Regions from separate parts of the Desulfocicer niacini genome, predicted to be linked through region 3. Evidence: riboswitches for the same ligand, from Rfam matches in the RefSeq annotation. Region 3 holds a riboswitch; each other region holds the start of a gene.
What was found. Region 3 has a riboswitch for cobalamin ahead of ACYQ2M_RS09210 (TonB-dependent receptor plug domain-containing protein). Riboswitches for the same ligand answer to the same signal wherever they lie in the genome.
Positions count from the first base shown of each region.

Region 1: another riboswitch for cobalamin. It lies ahead of ACYQ2M_RS16955 (ABC transporter substrate-binding protein); the one in region 3 lies ahead of ACYQ2M_RS09210 (TonB-dependent receptor plug domain-containing protein).
Region 2: another riboswitch for cobalamin. It lies ahead of ACYQ2M_RS23595 (hypothetical protein); the one in region 3 lies ahead of ACYQ2M_RS09210 (TonB-dependent receptor plug domain-containing protein).
Region 4: another riboswitch for cobalamin. It lies ahead of ACYQ2M_RS16840 (hypothetical protein); the one in region 3 lies ahead of ACYQ2M_RS09210 (TonB-dependent receptor plug domain-containing protein).

Region 1 is NZ_BAAHYK010000032.1:73,034-76,151, reverse strand. It holds partial or broken gene ACYQ2M_RS16960 (TonB-dependent receptor domain-containing protein) at 1-816, shown strand, start outside; cobalamin riboswitch at 1,021-1,205, shown strand; gene ACYQ2M_RS16955 (ABC transporter substrate-binding protein) at 1,579-2,673, shown strand; gene ACYQ2M_RS16950 (FecCD family ABC transporter permease) at 2,670-3,118, shown strand, end outside.
Region 2 is NZ_BAAHYK010000077.1:5,496-8,613, forward strand. It holds gene ACYQ2M_RS23580 (hypothetical protein) at 1-251, opposite strand, end outside; gene ACYQ2M_RS23585 (DUF4198 domain-containing protein) at 524-1,306, opposite strand; gene ACYQ2M_RS23590 (hypothetical protein) at 1,344-1,595, opposite strand; gene ACYQ2M_RS23595 (hypothetical protein) at 1,611-1,949, opposite strand; cobalamin riboswitch at 2,145-2,333, opposite strand; gene ACYQ2M_RS23600 (TonB-dependent receptor) at 2,637-3,118, opposite strand, start outside.
Region 3 is NZ_BAAHYK010000014.1:13,226-16,343, forward strand. It holds gene ACYQ2M_RS09210 (TonB-dependent receptor plug domain-containing protein) at 1-1,182, opposite strand, end outside; cobalamin riboswitch at 1,486-1,675, opposite strand; gene ACYQ2M_RS09215 (amidohydrolase family protein) at 1,962-2,855, opposite strand.
Region 4 is NZ_BAAHYK010000032.1:36,886-40,003, forward strand. It holds gene ACYQ2M_RS16835 (protein phosphatase 2C domain-containing protein) at 1-717, shown strand, start outside; cobalamin riboswitch at 998-1,181, shown strand; gene ACYQ2M_RS16840 (hypothetical protein) at 1,510-2,358, shown strand; gene ACYQ2M_RS16845 (4Fe-4S binding protein) at 2,343-3,118, shown strand, end outside.

The sequences.
Region 1 (3,118 bases), on a different contig from region 3:
GCTGAATTTGATAATAGCGGTTATCAGTACAATAGCGCAGGAACGACTATGACAGATGTCACCGGCTCCTCACGTGTAGACGGTTATAGTCCCCAGCTAAACCTGCTTTATCAGCTAAATAGAAACTTTAATTTTTACACGTCTATAGGAAGAGCGTTTAAAATTCCCACACCGTCCCAGCTTTATACGGTCAATGATTATGCCAATCCAGATCTGGAGGCAGAAACGGCCATCTCCTATGAAATCGGAACAAAATACTCTTTTCAAAAAGTATCAGGCAGCGTGGCCGTTTATCTGAGCGACGTGGATGACCTGGTGGCAAAAAATGAGACTACTGTGCAATATGAAAACATTGGTAAGGCCCAAAGTAGAGGCGTCGAGGGTTCTCTTGCCTATCGGATAATCGACAGTTTGACTGTCAATTTGAATGCGAATTATACCAGGATGGAAATAAAGAAGAATCCTTCCGATACCTCCATAGAAGGCAAATATCTTGATCAGGTACCTGAATACACGGTATCCCTGGGCCTTGATTATACACTACCTGTGGGCTTTTCTGCCTCGCTGGTCGGCAGAAAAATAGGTCCTTGGTATATGGATTCGGCAAATGAAGAAGAATACGGTGGTCATTATCTTGCCGATTGTAAGCTGGGCTTTAAATCCACCTTGCTGGGGCAGGACTTTCACTGGAGTGTGGGGTGCAATAACATCTTTGATAAAAAGTACGCTGCTTCCGCTTATACCTCGGGACGTTCAAATCTTTATTATCCTGGGATGCCCCGTTATTTCTATACCTCAATAGGGTTCGACTTCTGATGATCTGATATGACTCAGGGGCTGATGCAGTCCTGGTACCGAAAAATCAGTTCCCTTTGTCTGAGAAAAACAGATGAACACAAAAAAACTGCAAGCAGGTTGGGAGAATACGTATCTCATTAAAGTGCTTGGGGGCAATACAATTTAAATGCGTTGGCCCTGGAATTCGGGGCCTTTCCTATTGACTTTTACGGTATTACAAACTAATAGATGCATTGATCAGGTGCAGAAAACTGCATAAAAGGGAATCCGGTTAAACTCCGGAACGGGCCCGCCGCTGTAATTGGGGACGAAGACTGCAACATGCCACTGTCGAGGTTATGGACGGGAAGGCGCAGTTGGTAGAATGATCCAAGAGTCAGAAGACCTACCTGGACAACCATAGGGATACTGCGTACGGCAATGCCGGTTCCTGTTTGATCTCAAGGATAGAAAAAGGGACAGCCTTGGATCGTTTTTTTAAACGATTCAGGGCTTTTTTGTTTTTGGAAGGCCGATGATAAAAGGTGTTGAATATTATATTTTCTGCAGCCATCTGTTTGACAAAAAATGGGGCAGACGGGTCAATGCACATGAAGAGGAACATGACAGCCCTTCTAAAGGTTCAGCATATTATTTTACCTTCAGATGGATGCTATGTCGGTGTTGAGCTGTCATACCGGGTTTAAAGGTGGTTTATCTTATGTTGCAAGGTATGTTACCTAAAGCATTTATCCATTCCGATAAGATCCTGGAATCCTATATGCGTCTTAAAGGTTAACTATGAATAATTTATATGAAAGAGCAGGTAAGCTTAATATTTTTGCAAGTTTTGTTGCGGGCGTACCTGGGCAAGAATCACTGTCTACCCTTGGCAGTTATATACGGTCAACCATCCTGTTCTGTTTGATTCCGGCAGTTCTTTTGGGTGGATTTTCGGCAGTCTTTGCCGAAGATTCGCCGGGAACTCAGATTACCAGCCTCTCATGGGAACAAAACGTCAACCAGCGGATCATTGATGAAACGCCTGAAAAAATTTTGTGGGTCCTGCCGGACAAAAAAAATGTCTGGATATCAAAAAGACCCAAACGAGTTGTGGTGCTGTTAACCTCACTGCTTCATCTATGGTATGAAACCGACGGCCAGGCCATTGCCCGGTGTTCAGGCAAACTGCATGTGCCAAAGCAGGCCCTGGGGCTTCCCGAGGTGGGAACATTTAACAACCCCAACGCCGAAAAAATAATTGCCCTGCAACCGGATCTGGTGATTTCATCCAACCTGCCCGCTTTCCGGCGGCTGATTCCGATTTTGGAGGAAAATAAGATCCAATACGCCTATTTTAATTATATCAACTTTTATGATTACAACCGCATATTGACATTGTTTTCAAAACTTAATCACACCGAAGACCGGGTCAGACAACTCCAGGGACATATGACTGAAAAAATTGAGGCGATTCAGGCCTCAATAAAGGGTTTTAAAGCGCCCCGGGTGCTGGTGGCATTTTCCACGGCCAATTCTGTTTCCTGCGAGGTCAACGGTTCCCAGACCTGCACGATGCTATCCATGCTGGGCGCAGAAAATATCATTCCCGACCGATTTTCCACAAGAAATCGCACCCGCATTCAATTCAGCCTCGAGCGCATCGTCTGTCTTGATCCGGATATTATCCTGCTCAACACCATGGGGGATGTGGATGAATGCCGGGACCGACTGGAAACTGAATTTTCCGGTAACCAGGCATGGGCAGGTCTAAGGGCCATAAAGGAAAATCGTTTTTTTGTTCTTCCCAAAGAATATTTTTTATACAAACCCAATGCCGGTTTCCCGGATGCCCTCCAGTACCTGGCCGACCTTTTATATGGGAAAAGGATATGAGAATAAGCTTCTTTGGCCGGGATAACAAACGTATATTGATACTGATTATTATGGCGGTTTTTTGTGTCTGCGCTTTTATTCTCAGCTTAAGTCAGGGATCCTTGAAACTGTCCCTTTCACAGATACTCCAGTCGATATTCTTTGAGTCAACCGGGCCCCATTATCAGATTATTTATAATATAAGACTTCCAAGAACCCTTGTGGCAGCCCTTGTGGGCATGAGCCTTTCGCTGTCAGGATGCATTTTGCAGGGAATCATGAGAAATCCCCTGGCATCCCCTCACCTCATCGGCATATCCGCAGGTGCAGGGCTTGCCGGTATCTTTATTCTGATTGTGATTCCCAGTGCCTTTCACCTGCTCACGCCTGCCGCATTCATCGGTGCCCTTGTGACAACTATTATTATTTATGCCCTGGCATGGCAGCAGGGATTAAAACCCACGCG
Region 2 (3,118 bases), on a different contig from region 3:
ATTCCCAGTAGATACCGGCCGATGAGGTCGTTGTCAGCAGGAAGTTTTATTATCCCGGGTTCATCAGACTCCCATGGCAGTGTTTGAATCTTGCCGTCGGGATCACGCACCACCGCAAAGGATGAACCCGGTATCATACTATCAGAAAAAGAAGAGGGATCAATCGAAACGATCTCATCCAGAAAAGAGAGCGTCAGATACTTTTTCTCTGAGTTTGCCCGTCTGTTTTGACTTCTTAATTTTCTTATCATTTTCCAATTCATCTGTTCCAAATCTGATGGATATATGTATCTATTCTGATCGACAAGTTCCCAAAAACAGACGGGGAAGCCTTCCATGGCATACGCGCTGGGAAATGCCAGGCTCAGCAGGATCAGACAGTAAAAAATAGGCACAAAATGTTTCATGGCATTAATCCATTATGATGTTATCGATGCCCTTGACAGGGGACGGAATGTCGCATTAACAGCGATTGCGAGCCTCTGGTTCGAGGCTCACAATCACGAGCTGTTACTGCAAGATATCATCGCACCTCAAAGGTCAGGGATGTGGTATAGGAATATTCGTCCGCCTTATCCGGTTCCGGATAGGGTGCCTTGTGGTTTGCCTTAATCACCCAGATACCTGAACTCAAGATCTTTATTTCCCCGATTCCGTCCTGTTTTGTCCTTGTGGTATAAGCCCAGGCATTGTCATAGGAAAACCCTGCATAGGAGGCGTTGATATTTTCAGTAAGAGGCTTTCCCTGGTACAGTAGTTTGAATCTGAAATAATCACCTGTTTTCAAATGGGACGGGTTGACCATGGGAACGATCTCAAGGGGAATTCCCACTGGCTGCATAAAGGATTTGCTTTCCGTGGGAGCTCCCACGTTAATAATGGCCTTTCCATACATCCCCAGATATCGTGAATAAATCACATCTTTAAGTCCCTTCCTGGGTTTATGAACATATCCATGGGTTGTTTTAGTGGAAAATCCCTCCTTTCGATGTACCATGGCGATATAGGTGTCCTGGGAGAGTTTGTCCGCCGATGCATATTGAAATTCGTTCAATGCATTCACCTTTATTTCCTTGCCGTCTGGCCCTATCATGTATATCTTGCCGAGCATCTCTTTGCCATAAAGGATGTCCATTACAGGGCTATAAAAGGCATGGCCCCACCCGATGGAAAAATTAACCCCATGGTTCTCAACCGGCGTATAATCATTTGCATTGAGCCACATGTAATGTGCCTGAACATCAAAGGCAAACAAACTAAGAAAGATAAATATTCCGGCAATCGTCATACGTTTAAACCTGTGCATAAAAACCTCCTTTAAAAAGAATTAAAACAACATACGTCTACCAATTGAGATTTAGTTGAAGAAAATAACTGCGCTCCCTTCCGATGGAGTAATCATAGTGCTCTTCATCAAACAGATTCTCCACGCTGAAAGCGATCTGGGGACTACCAAAGTACTTGGTCTGATATATCTGTCCGATGTATTGGCCCGTCAGACTGGGTGCCCGGTTGGTCTTCCGGACGGCATGAATATCCTGGCCCACAATGGCGGCAAAAGTTGCAGAACGAAGCGGCACGGCTTTTGCCGCCATTGTGCATTTGCATTGTTAGGCCTTGGGCTTTAATTTGCGCCTTATTTGATTTTTACCTTTGTCATCACTTTGATCCCATTGATCAAAGAGACCAAACCAATATAAACGTTCATTTACAGTTAAGCCACCGAGGGCATGAATTGCATCAGACTTAAAGGTTTGCCAGTTTGCATAAAACTTGTTTTGTTCTTCCTCTGACTTAAACCAAACATTGCCGTGCCATTTACTAACCATTAGATCGAGTTGATTGATCGAACCTTCAGATCGTTTCCAATCTTCAACCCATTTTCCCAAATTATTTCTGAGTTCAAAGTCTTCATCAGGAATAGAATTAACTAAATCATCTATGTTCATAGAAGAGTCCTAACTTATAATATTGGGCAACAGCTGCCAGCTATCCGGCCAGGCCGAACATGGCAGACCCTTGGCGAATACTTTATCAGCCTTCCAAAACAAAAAAAGCCCTGAATCGTTTAAAAAAAAACGATCCAAGGCTGTCCCTTTTTCTATCCTCAAGATCAAACAGGTGCCGGTATTGCCGTACGCAGCATCCCTATGGTTGTCCAGGTAGGTCTTCTGACTCTTGGATCACTCTACTGACTGCGCCTTCCCGTCCATAACTAACATGGACAGTGACATTATGCAGTGTTCGTCCCCAATCACAGCGGTGGGCCCGTTCCGGATTTAAACCGGATTCCCTGTTATGCAGTTTCCTGCACCTGATCAATGCATTTAATAGTTTGTAAAAACTTAAAAGTCAATAGGAAAGAACAAAGGGGTTGTGTGCCTATTTCAAAAACATTTTCATGGTAAATATTTTAAAAAGGTTATGTTCAGCTAAGACCAGGTCCGTTGAAATATCGGCCCGGCGGGCGGGTGGCATTGAATAACACGGTTAAGGGCGCCCAGTTAAGGCCCATCCGGGCCTTGGACTCCGTTGCGAGAATATGCATAGGCGGCATGGGCCCCGTTCCATTCGCCAGTTAAAGGCGTCAACAAAAATAGAACTGGCTATCAAGCCGATACGAACCCCAAAATGGATTAGTACATATACCGCAGGCCTACCGTAATTGTTCTACCGGAAGTCGCTTCACTGCAATAAAATTCTGAGTCCAACAGGTTGTCAGCTGTAAGCTGCAAGGTGGTATTTTTCATTATATCAAAATTTAACGCTGCATTAACAACAAAAAAATCATCTTCTGCGCCGTATTCGCCAGTGACAGAATCGGGCTCCTGCCGTTCGCTGACATACTGACTGTCCAGGAGAATGTTCCAGCGGTCTTTTTTAAAAGAAAGCCCGGCATGAAATAAATGTTTTGGAATATTGTAATCTCTGCTTTCAGAATTTTTTAAATTCGTATTTTCTATTTGATCCTGCAATATCTTGCCGTCTTGCCATGCATAATTGATATATCCCCCAAAGGCGTCAGTGAACTGATGATTTATCTCAAACTCTACACCACGGCGTTTTTCTTCACCAAAATTTTCATATTTTTTATATAATTTAGTGGTGGTTCCCGGAG
Region 3 (3,118 bases):
CAGTCTTACACCGGCGATAATGACAAGGTTTTCAACGTTCATGAATTGATCCTGAAGCCAGTAACTTTTGGTGTCGGCACTTTTTTCTTTGAATTTTGAGCCATAGGTACCGAAGGATTCTGATTTCATGCTTTCATCAAGATAGGATGCCCCAACGGACAGTACATGGGCATTAAAATTAAGATCTCCCTGCCATGAAAAGGTGTCGGTGTCACCATCATAGGTGGACGTTTTCTGCCCATTTTCATAGTAGTCTCTGTCCTGACGGCTCATCTGCCAGAACAGTGTGGAATCAAGCAGGTTGTTAAAAAATTTATTGTTGATATTAATTTTGCCAAAGGTCTGGGTGGATTCTGTGTTGGCGTCTCCATCCTCGGCATAGCCCGCCCAGTTGTAGGCATCGGTGTCCCCGTCAGAATCAATGTATCGTGCCAGTGCGCTGATGCTGAAGGTGTCGGTGATATCGACTCCCACATTAGCTGACAACGTGGTGTTTTCATATGCGTCGTCTTCGTCGGTGCTTTCTCCCCGAGCTATAGCGCTGTTGTCATCATTGGCAATGGAGTAACCGTCTATCCGGGTTTTAGATGCAGACAGGGCGAAATTTATTTTGTCGGTGGCACCGGCGGCATTGACACCTGTCTTCCATGTGCCGTGGGAACCGCCCTCAATTTTCACCGAACCCGTGGGGGTTTTCTTTCCCTTTTTGGTGATGATGTTGATGACACCGGCGGTGGCATTGCTGCCGTACATGACGCTCATGGCACCTCGGATCACTTCAATCTGTTGGATGTTATCCACATTGATGTTGCCAAGATCGGCCCCTCTGTTGGACCCGGACACATCATTTAACATGATGCCATCAATCAGGATCAGGGTGTTCTTGGAATCGGCACCCCTTGTGAACACCGTGGTTGCGGTGCCGGGTCCGCCGTTGGAAATGACATCAATGCCGGGAATGCCTCGGAGAAGGTCTCCCACACTGTTTTGCTGTTTTGCCTCAATCTCTTCGGATGTGATAACTGTGACGCTGTTGCCGCCGATTTTATCCAGCGAAATTTCTGTGCGGGTGGCGGTGATCACCATTTCGCCCATGTCCGTGGTGGTTTCATCGGCTAATGCCGTGTGACTCATTGCCAGAAACAGCAGAGAACCTGCCAAGTAAATGATTTTGCGTTTCATCTTTGTTTTTGCCCCTTTAAAACATTGTTTGGGATTGATCTCAAGCCTGAATCCGTTTGACCGCCAATTGTGACGGGTGGGCAATCTTGTGATCAAAACCCATTTTTTGATATGTATATGACCGGTGATGGTGTGTTCGGACTTCTTTCTGGAAGTCGGTATGAAGCACCCGTCATGGCGTATACAGATAAATGGTCTGTGATTTGGGGCATGAAACAACAAAAGCCCCAAACCGATTCGTTATCGATCAAGGGCTTCCCTTTTTGTCCTTATGATCTTTGATGGAAAGCGTTACCGTGACATCCCATCTTATGCAATCAGGCAGGTCTTCTGACTTAAGGATCATCCTACTTGTCAGGCCTTCCCATGGTGTTCCACAGTGACTTTCTCTGACTTTCGTCCCCCTTTTACAGCGGCGGGCCCGTTCCGGATTTTAACCGGATTCCCTTTTACCCGTGAATTTATGACGGGTACCTGATTAGTTTGCTAAAATATCAGTTTGGGCAGGCGGTGTCAAACTAAATAAAAATGGTAATTATTCGGTCAACACCCCATTTTCACCTGTTTTACTCGATGTTCAAGTTTTTTTTGCCGATTTTGCGAGAACGGTTTCAGGCTTGTGTTATTGGCGTTATCGACCAAGGCCGGGGCGACCCCGAAAGGCTTGGCCATAACACAAGCCTGAACCCTCCCCGTTATAGCATTTGTATGTCACGCAGTCCCGAACATGCGAATAAGGGGCACTGTCCAAACATGTACAATACCAACCCCAATATTTACTAAAAATGGGGTTGGACCTGAAAGAATTCAGCTCCATTTCCCCAGCAGATTTTTTCCAGAGAGTTCTGTGAAAGATCGGTTGCCTGAATCACTTTAACCTCTCTATCCCAGGCATAGGGTATGTTGGGAAAATCAGACCCGTACATGATTCTGTCTGATCTGTATTGATTGAGAGGTACGGTCTCTTTAATGGGAAAGTAATTGGTGATGGCCATGGCAGTATCCAGCCAGAGTGTGTCATATTTTTCTATCAGTGTTTTGTAAGCAAATATCTCATCAAATCCCAGGTGGGGGACACAGATCTTGAGACCCGGGAAATTTTTTAACACGGTTTCAAGCTTGTCAACATTGCACAGTTCATAGGGATCGCACTTGTATGCCGGACTTTTGGGTTCTCTGCTGACGTGCATAACCATGGGTTTCTGATGCTTCAGACAGCACTCATACACCCGATTCATGTCAGGGCTGTTCATGTCAAAACATTGCACATGGGCGTGGAGTTTTACCCCTTTAAGACCAAGGTCAAAGGCCTCCTGCAGGATGATTTCGGCATTTACCTCACCGGGAAACACCGTGGCAAGACCCGTGATTTTTCCGGGAAATTCGCGACATTTTGCAGCCATGTACTGGTTCAGAAATCTTGCCATGCCGGGTTTGTGAGCGTATTGCATGGCTATAATGTGACCAACACCCCGGGAGAGTAGAAATTTAAGCAGTTCAGAACTGGTCATCTGATACCGGATTCGCCATGCATGGGTACCAAACCATTTCCACACCGCCGAGAAAATCTGTCTCGGAAAAATATGCACATGGGTGTCCATGAGGGGGGGAAGTTTTTTGGGGAGTGTATTGTCCTCCTTATCATCCATTACAGGTAAACTTGTATTCAGCATTTTAGCTCCTCTGAAAAATGGGGACAGACCACGTTTTTTTCATCTTAAAAAGCCCGAAATTTGGAATAGTCAAATTGGGAATAAATTAATAGGGGGGACAGACCACGTTTGTCTACCTTAAAAGGTGTGAAATTGGCAATGTTTTTACTGGAAATAAATAACGGTTTGATAAAAATGTGGTGTGTCCCCTATTTGTTTTATGCTTGATGTTGTTTATTGAAGTATTTCAAACATCATGATAGTTCTGTTCTTGAAAATTCAAT
Region 4 (3,118 bases), on a different contig from region 3:
GGTGAGATCGCAGCACAAACCGCAGGTTCCGTGTTCAGCCAAAATCATTATCCATTAAGGCACCTGGCCTGCCAGGCAAACAGGGAAATTATGACGCAAATGCTCCGTAACGGAGTAAACATCTCACGCCAAGAGGATCTATGGAGTACAAGTGCTGCTGTTGTCCGGATACAGAATAAGAACCTGGAATGGGTCCAGGCAGGGGATGCCGTCATTATTCTGGTCTATAACGATGGGTCCCATAAGGTACTGGTGGAGCGGGAAGACCATGACTATGAAACCTTGACCCTGTGGAAAGATCTGGTTCAGGATAAGGCAGATGATAAGCGCGTTGGATTGACCGAGGGCAACACCGAGCAGGGCCTTGCAGCTCTCCGGCAGACATTGAATTCCCAGATTAAAAAAGTAAGGTCGGAAATGAACATTACCTACGGGGTGCTTAACGGTGAGCCCCGTGCCGAAGAGTTTCTAAATCAGGGCGTGGAATCCTTAGATCAGGTCATGGATATCCTGTTATTCACAGACGGATTAACCATCCCCGGCGAAACCCCTCAAAAACATAAAGATTATACCTCTTTGGTGGAAAGTTATATCTCATTGGGCCTCAACGGGTTAAAGAATATGATCCGACAAAAAGAAAAAACCGATCCCCTTTGCCTGACCTTTCCCCGTTTTAAATGCCACGATGATATCGCAGCCATTGCCGTTAAAGTGTGAAACCTGTCTCAACCCTTCGCCAAGGCGTTTTCTTCTGCATCTCTGTTCCAATAACTGCCATGGGCAGACCTTATTTTGATCTCATTCTGCCCACAACGAAGCATTAAAGAGTGTTAGGCTTACCTACTCTTTCTTATAAAACGGCATATCCCTTTCAAAGAGGGTGTCCACGATCTTGATACACACACAACATCTCTGAATAATAAAAAAACAAAAAACGACTGATAAAAGCAACAATCATATGATAAATTTTACTTGACAGACATCTTGTTATATTGTCATAAGGTGCATTGTTTTAGGTGCCGGAGAAATCGGCTGAATAGGGAACCCTGTGAAAATCAAGGACGGACCCGCCGCTGTAATCGGAGACAATTGCTGAATTCATGCCACTGGATAAAACCGGGAAGGCGCAGCAAATTGGATGACCCGAAAGTCAGAAGACCTGCCTAAAATGGATAAGAACTCTCCCGCAAATCTGGGGAGATTTTCTATCTTCAGTTATGGGTAGAACCAAATCAAAATACGCTCTACCCGTGGCAGTTATAACGGTTGTTTCTCGGAAAACAACAACCGGTCATGTGGATTAAAAACGAAATCCCTGATCAAGCAAAACGCCCCTTGATCAGGGATTTTTTTATTTTTTAAAGGAAATGGGACAATCATTAGGGACTTCATCATAATAAAACTACCCACTATTGCATGCGGTACTCCAGAAAGTCTGGTATAAAGCTCTTTGGTGTTGGGTATATTATTTGTCATGGACTCCCTTAATCGGCTCTTATGTTATCTGCTTTGAAAAAACATTTACTACTTACCTGTTTATTGTTCCTTGTCGGGCTTTTACTTAATCCAGTGGTCATTCGGGCTGACGACCTTGCCGGATACCCCAAAGAGATACTACACATTCAATTTACGGCAATGGATAGGCTCCAAAACGGACAAACCGTTCAACGGTTTACCGTTCACCCACCCCGGATTTCAACCGGCCCGGTGACCTTACTATACCTGGAAAACCAAGATCCCGTCATTTACAAGGCAACGCCTGTGAAGCAATGTTACGCCATCCAGGTACACAAAACCTCAAATATCCGAATTTTTGCCTTTGCCCAAGACCAGCAAAAAAGCTATGTGACCTGCACCGATCTGGTATTGTTTGGGAAATCAAAAATACCGGCCAAAAGAATCCCGGCGTCAATATCGGAGTCCGTCCTTTTAAGAGGGCTTCCGCATATTGCCCTGAACAATTCTGACCGTCATTACTGGCACCAGACCGGCGTTCCACTAACCTTCAGTCTGGTCACTGCCTCACAGACGCTTACCCCGACGGTGATGAAGCTTTTTAAAAACAACAATACCACTACCCTCGTACCGGAAATAGCACAACCTTACCGCTTCTTATATACACCGCCCCATGATAAACGCCTGAGACAGTCCAGCCTTACCGCCACCAGACAGGATCTTTTGTTTACCCAAGTGGAGCATAACGGCAAGCAATACCACCTGGCTTACGCGCTTCGGGTGCATCGCTCACGTCATGCCCATGACAACCACAAAGCCGGGGCTGTTACATTGGCAGCCGGCACTATTCTGTTCATCGGCGTTTTGTTAAACAAGAGGAAAAAACCATGGTGGAAAGAATAAGGCAGATTTGCCAGCACCTATCATTTATATTGTTTCTTTACGGTGGACGGATTGGAATTGATCTGGGCAGTTCACTTCCCTGTTTTTCATGCCCCTATGTCAATGGCTGTGCCGGGCATTGCTATCTTATGGTGCTCCAAAGAAGCTATGTGGGCTTTCAAACCAGTTTTGAAATGATTTTTTCCAGTGCATTCGTCAATATTTTATGGCCTTTTGTTCTATTTTTGATCTTCTTTATGCCGCTTTCAAAGATCTGGTGCGCATGGCTGTGTCCCTTCTGCCTGTTCCAGGACTGGATCACAATAATTCGAAAAAAATTTAATGTCCGGGGAATAACCATGACCCGGAAGACCCGAAAAAAACTTAAGCCCATCAAATACATCTTGCTGGTGCTGATGATCCTCATCCCCCTGTCCATTGCCAATTTCGGACTCCACCCGGACTGGAAGCTGCCCTTTTGCCAGATCTGCCCTGCACGCCCCATCCTCCCCATGTTTGTGGGAGACTTTGATAAATTTAGCATCAACATGACCAACGGGGTAACCATGGGTTTCAGCATTACCGCCATGCTGCTGACCGGAATTTTCCTTGCCGGAATTTTCTTTAAAGAACGGTTTTTCTGCATTTTCTGCCCCATGCTGGCCCTTATGCACCTTTTTAAAAAATTAAGTCCTGTTCGGTTTGAGAAAAACGCCCATGCCTGTACCGGGTGCGGCAACTGCGAACGCATGTGTCCTGTGGATATCCCGGATGTTCACCT